2 linked regions of the Bacillus pumilus genome follow. The protein of the gene in region 2 interacts with the protein of the main gene of each other region in a pairwise test. Links are inferred from orthologs where the notes say so. Each region holds a gene or a part of one and is shown on either strand. Other genes may lie near its edges. The genes, in order: ndk and GKC25_RS16910.

What was found.
Region 1: the proteins of GKC25_RS16910 (region 2) and ndk interact in binary tests that used the Escherichia coli proteins (3 or more experiments, as listed by UniProt). The link is inferred for Bacillus pumilus from one-to-one orthologs.

The regions. Positions count from the first base shown.
Region 1 is NZ_CP046128.1:1,976,474-1,979,449, forward strand. It holds ndk (nucleoside-diphosphate kinase), read right to left. Parts: upstream 1,724-2,976; coding sequence 1,277-1,723; downstream 1-1,276. Other genes in the region: aroC (chorismate synthase), read right to left, coding at 1-279; GKC25_RS09840 (CheR family methyltransferase), read right to left, coding at 353-1,132; hepT (heptaprenyl diphosphate synthase component II), read right to left, coding at 1,853-2,815; GKC25_RS09855 (demethylmenaquinone methyltransferase), read right to left, coding at 2,840-2,976. UniProt on the Escherichia coli protein: Major role in the synthesis of nucleoside triphosphates other than ATP. The ATP gamma phosphate is transferred to the NDP beta phosphate via a ping-pong mechanism, using a phosphorylated active-site intermediate.
Region 2 is NZ_CP046128.1:3,306,837-3,310,353, forward strand. What follows is about bases 472-3,451. They hold GKC25_RS16910 (uracil-DNA glycosylase), read right to left. Parts: upstream 2,312-3,451; coding sequence 1,631-2,311; downstream 472-1,630. Other genes in these bases: GKC25_RS16905 (aldehyde dehydrogenase), read left to right, coding at 472-1,597; GKC25_RS16915 (glycosyltransferase family 2 protein), read right to left, coding at 2,308-3,135; GKC25_RS16920 (general stress protein), read left to right, coding at 3,264-3,451. Also shown: GKC25_RS16900 (YwdI family protein), read right to left, coding at 1-68; more of GKC25_RS16905, read left to right, coding at 239-471; more of GKC25_RS16920, read left to right, coding at 3,452-3,517. UniProt on the Escherichia coli protein: Excises uracil residues from the DNA which can arise as a result of misincorporation of dUMP residues by DNA polymerase or due to deamination of cytosine.

The sequences.
Region 1 (2,976 bases), 1.3 Mb from region 2 along the record:
GATCGGCTCTGCCCCCATCACCTTTGTCCAATGCTTCCAGTCGTTGTTTTCAACGACAAGTGCAATAGGAGAACCTAATGTTTTCCCGTGGCGAACACCACTTAACACTTTCGCTTGGTCTTTTTCAATCTGCATTCTTCGCCCGCGGCCGTGACCTTTTTGTCTTCTAGCCAATTCATAATTGATGTCATCCTGCTCTATGTAAAGTCCCGCTGGAACGCCTTCAATAATTGTGGTCAATTGTGGACCATGTGATTCACCTGCTGTTAAGTATCTCATGACTTGATCTCCCTTCATCGCATTAACGCTTTTAAGTAAAACTATGATAACACACTTACTACTAAAAAGTCAGCTACAACCCCTTCTTTTGATAAAAGAAAGTATCAGCAGATGTCAGTCCAAACTTTTCTGGGTGAAAAATTTGTTCAGTAGAACCAACAAATAATACGCCATTTGGTTTTAAACTGCTGCTCATTTTCATGTAAATTTCTTCTTTTGCCTCTTCTGTAAAGTAAATGAGGACATTTCGGCACACGATAAGATCAAGCTGTTTTTCATAAGGATCTGCTAAAAGGTTGTGCTTCTTAAATTGAATGTGCTTTCGCACCTCATCCTTCACAGTGTAAAATGAAGAATCTTCTTTTGTGAAATATTTTTGCTTGATTTGATCTGGTACCTCTTGCAATGATCGTTCATGATATCTTCCTTTTTGAGCTGATTGCAGAACTTTATCATCAATATCAGTTGCAATAATTTGGAAGTCCTTCACAAGCGGATGGCTTGATAGAAGCATTGAGAGTGTATACGGCTCCTCTCCTGTCGAACATGCTGCACTCCATATTTTTAGGGTGCCGCTGTTTTTCGAAAGCAGCGGAAGAATTTTTTGGTCAAGCACTTCCCAGCGCTGATAGTTTCGGTAAAATTCTGACACATTGATCGTCATTCGATCCATCGTCTCATCTAATAGTGCTCTATCTTTTTCAAGGGCAGCCGCGAATGCTTCAAAATCTCTATATCCTTTTTTATCATAAAGTGATGTTAATCTTCGTTTCATTTGTGCTTCTTTATATAAATTCAGATCCACCCCGGTTAGTTTTTTCCATTTTCCGACAAATACTTGATATTGATCCATCAAAGTCCTCTCCTGTCTCATCTATCTTTGTCCTAGTATAGCTGTTTTTATCGAAAATTTGTATCTTCTCATGCGAAATTTCGTGTAGAAATATTCATATAAAAAAGCCAAGGTGCTCATTTGATGAACACCTTGGCTTGAACATTAATAAATCCAGCTTGAGATGGTTTGATCCCAGCTTGTGAGTTCTTCTTGTTTGAAGAATAAGTTGATTTCTCTTTCAGCACTTTCTGGTGAGTCTGAGCCATGGATAATGTTTTTTCCAACCGTCAATCCATAGTCTCCTCTAATTGTGCCTGGAAGCGCTTCCTTCGGGTTTGTTTTGCCGATAATCTGTCTTGTTACATCTACTACCTGTTCACCTTGCCATACCATTGCAAATACTGGTCCTGACGTAATAAAGTCAACCAATTCCCCGAAAAATGGTTTTTCTTTATGCTCTCCGTAATGTGTTTCTGCTACTTCTTTTGGAATACTCATTAGTTTTGCACCAACAAGCTGAAGCCCCTTTTTTTCGAATCTTGACACAATTTCACCAATTAATTGTCTTTCCACACCATCAGGTTTGACCATAAGAAATGTTTTGTCCATATACGTTCTCCACCCCGTCGTTATGTATGTATAGGCTTACATTGTTACAAAGTGATCGTATCATTTTTTTTTATAATAATCAATTTTTGACAAAAAATTTCACAAAAAAACCAATCAACAACATGTTGATTAGAATTTTCGTTTACCAATATATTTGGCAATGGAGGCGAGTGACGTTTTCGCTCGTCCTCGAGGAAGTTTGTCCAGCTGTTCAAATGCCTTCTTCAAATACATTTCACTCACTCGAATCGAGCGGTCGATCGCATCTGTTTGTTTGAGATGTTCAATCACAGGCTTCAGCTGCATTTCCGTTGTTTCACTATTAATCAGCTTTAATTGGCCTTCGAGTGCCTGGTTCTTCAGTGCATATAAGACCGGGAGTGTGACATTTCCTTGTAAAAGGTCTCCCCCAACAGGCTTACCAAGCTCTTCTTCAGTTGATGTGAAATCAAGCACATCATCAATGATCTGATAGGACATACCGACATAATAGCCAAACCAGTAAAGGGCTTTATGTGTTTTCTCATCTGTACCTGCTGCTATCGCACCTAACTGGCAGCTGCCTGCAATGAGCAAGGCTGTTTTTCGTTTGATTCTTCTTAAGTATGTACGCAGGTTTTGATCCATATTGTATTTGTCTTTCACTTGCTCGATTTCACCAAGACAGAGCTCGACGACCATCTTTGACAAAATTTCATGCGCCATTGGGTGATTGATCTTTGTCATATACTCAAGCGATCTTGCAAACATATAATCTCCTGTGTACATGGCAATTCGATTGTCCCATTTTGCCTTAATCGTTGGCTTGCCTCTTCTCAGCTCAGCATCATCAATGACATCATCATGAACGAGCGATGCCATATGAATCAGCTCAAGAGCAACGGCAACATATTTAATTTTATTAATGTCATAGTCGCCAAACATGCCTGAAAGGAGAACAAAAACGGGGCGGATTCGTTTTCCGCCCGCTTGCAGCAAATGAAGACCTGCTTCACTTAATAATGCATAATCAGAGCGAACTGTTTGTTCAAGCTCTTTTTCAATAATATCGATATCATGATTTAAAAAAGAGATCATTGCTTTTAGTTTCATTATTTTCACCCAAATATCGTTTATTCAAAGCTTCTTTCCGATATGTGTTGCTGCTACACCGCCTGTAAATGGATGATACGAGACATCAGACAGACCCGCCTCTTCGAAAAGAGCCGCCAGTTCTTTCATGCCAGGGAACGCTTTGGCTGATTCTTGAAGCC
Region 2 (3,517 bases):
CCACTTTGTTTCGCCTTTTGAACCGCTTCCTCCATTTTTTGAAGCAGGCTTGATATATGAATATTCAAGGGTAGACCCTCCAATCTAAAAAAGTCTCTTTTCAACATTATTTTACCAAATGAACAAACCAAATGGGTTCATTTTTTCAAAGCAGTGCGCTCCCGCCTCTCTTATTTGACCCGTCATAGCCCTTCACACATAATAAAAGGAACAAAATCGTCTATGAAAGGATTGAATAATGGACAAACTCACTTCTCTTTTTCAGAAACAAAAAGTCTTTCAAAAGCCGCCGGTTCAAGAACGCATCCGCCTCCTTAAAGACTTAAAAGCAGAAATCAAACAGCATGAAAAGGATATTTTACAAGCCTTAGCCCATGATTTACATAAATCCGAACAAGAAGCCTATACAACAGAGATTGGGATGGTATATGAAGAAATCAATCATACCATCAAGCACCTTCACAAATGGGCAAAGCCAACACGCGCGCGAACACCTCTGACTCATATCGGATCGAAAAGCATGATCATCAAAGAACCTTACGGCAGTGTGCTCATCATTGCTCCTTGGAACTATCCTTTCCAATTGGCTCTTTCTCCATTAGTCGGAGCTATTGCTGCGGGTAATGCCGTCATCTTAAAACCGTCTGAGCTGACGCCGCAAGTCTCACAAATAATCAGCGCAATGGTGGAACGTGTATTTCAAGAAGACCATGCAGCTGTCGTAGAAGGCGGTGTAGATGTCAGTACAGAGCTGCTGAAACTGCCCTTTGATTATATCTTCTTTACAGGAAGTGTGGCAGTCGGCAAAATCGTCATGGAAGCCGCCGCAAAGCATTTGACACCTGTCACACTTGAGCTTGGCGGAAAAAGCCCTTGCATCGTCATGCCTGATGCAGACATCAAACTAGCGGCGAAGCGAATCACTTTCGGCAAATTCACCAATGCAGGGCAAACATGCATTGCGCCAGACTATTTGCTCGTTCATGAGTCCATTAAAGAGGACCTTTTGCGGGAAATGACAGCTTGTATCCGGGACTTTTATGGTGAACACCCTGAAACACATCCGCACTTTGGGAAAAATGTCAGCCAGCGTCATTTTGACAGACTCTCACAATTCCTCTCAAATGGAACGATTGTCACGGGTGGACAGCGCAATGAACACGAGCTCAAAATCGCTCCGACCATTTTAGACCACATCACATGGGAAGATCCCGTCATGCAGGAGGAAATTTTCGGACCGATTCTGCCTGTCATGACCTTTGATTCTCTGCATGAGGCAGCGCATATGATCAAAACAAGGCCGAAGCCGCTTGCTCTTTACTTATTTACAACAAGTAAAGAAACAGAAGCCTATATCCTAGACCATCTCTCATTTGGCGGAGGATGTATCAATGACACGCTCATGCATGTCGCTACTCCTTACCTGCCATTCGGAGGCGTGGGCGAAAGCGGCATGGGACGATATCACGGGAAAGAAAGCTTCTTTACTTTTACACATGAAAAAAGCGTCCTGCGCCAAACCAATCGCTTCGATTTTTCCTTCCGTTATCCAAATGCGAAAAACGGACTCGACTTGGTTCGTAAATTTTTAAAATAAACAAGACGAAGGGGCTCTCCCCTCGTCCTCTTTTCACTCAATACCTTGGATACACCAGTTGATTTCTTCGATCCCCATTTGCTTTAAATACGCGTTTACCTTTGAAAACGGACGACTGCCAAAAAAGCCGTTTCTTGCAGAAAAAGGACTTGGATGAGGTGACTCAATGATGTAATGCTTGTTTTGATCAATGCGTTCTTTCTTATTTTGAGCATGTCTTCCCCATAACACAAAAACGACGGGCTGATCACGTTCATTCAGCACATCAATGACACGGTCTGTCACACGTTCCCAGCCCTTGCCTTTATGCGAGTTCGCCTCGCCCTTTCTCACGGTCAGCACAGTGTTTAAGAGCAACACACCCTGCTCTGCCCAGCTCACAAGTGAGCCATGATTTGGAACAGGACAGCCAAGATCATCCTTTAGCTCCTGAAAAATATTTCTCAATGATGGCGGATGCTTCACGCCAGGCTGAACAGAAAAGCTTAATCCATGTGCCTGACCTGGGCCATGATAAGGGTCTTGTCCCAAAATCACCACTTTGACCTCTTCATAAGACGTCAAATGAAGCGCACGATAAACGTCATCCGGTTTCGGAAAAACGGTCTGCGTGCGATATTCTTCCTTCATCCATTCACGTAATTCCTGATAATACGGCTGTTCAAATTCACTTTTCATCACAGCCCACCAACTATCATTTAAAAATGGCTTCATTGGGGTTCTCCTCCTTCTATCTGCTGCGTTAGTCTGGAGATCATCGGTTTTCCGTCCCACACAATATCACTCTCTGATTCTCGTTTTTTCATCGCTGGTTCTTCTAATAAGACAGCAAAGTTAGCTGTCGGCAGGTCACCCAGCTCATGCTTTTCACTTAGATCATCTAAGTAGTTCTTCCTTGTTTCACCAAGATCACTAGACTGATTCCCACCGCCGTCAAAAAACGCATAGATCACGCTGGCAGCTGGCACTCGTTTGACACGGGCATGCTGTGATACACGCAAAAAGAAGTCCCAGTCCCAATAATGATGCATCGCTGGATCAAAATAGCCAATCTCATCGTGTATACAGCGTTTGTACATACTGCCGGAAGGAACATAGGTAGAAAAAACACGCATATCCTCAATAGCTGCTGTATAAGCAAATAAACGTCTCGACACCGGGAAACGGGTCGCGCCTTTTTCTTCAAATGACACAATTTCTGCATCAGAAAAGACAAAATCGGCGTCCTCCAGCGCCTTACTCATACGTTCAATATGACAAGGTGTAAAATAATCATCGTCGTCACTCAGCATGATGACATCGCCTGTCAGCTCCCGCACCCCCACGTTTCTAGCATTCACATGCTGGACATTCTCATCTAAATGGATCAAGCGGATCGGAAGTTCAGAGTAGAGTTCCTGGATGATGTCGACTCGCTCTCCTGCATCATTCACAACCACAATTTCAAAAGGCTGTACAGTTTGTCTCGTAATGGATTCAAGCAGCTCACACAGTGCGCTGAGCCGGTTATGTGTCACAATTAATAAGGAAATCTTCATATTCAGCTTACTCCTTTAATAAATTCGTCTTTTTCCATTAAAACATAAAATGACGTTCTTCTCATGATATAAAAGGCGGTTTGATGTGACGGGAAAATGGGAATTTTTGATGAAAAGGAGTGATCACGATGGAATATTTCACAGTAGAAAATAGCAAAGAAGCCAAACAGACCATTGAACAAATACGTTCAGCAAAGGATGATATTTTTGTTTTTGCGTACGATCCAGAACGCTCTGATACCGTCACAGAGCATACGAATGCCAAAAGCATGACAGCGGTCGATCAAGGGATTTTAGATCAAATCGCCAATGTCATCCGCACCCGGGATGACGAGCTCATGGCCAAAATGATGTCAGTTGGCGCCGATCAGGAATTAGCTTT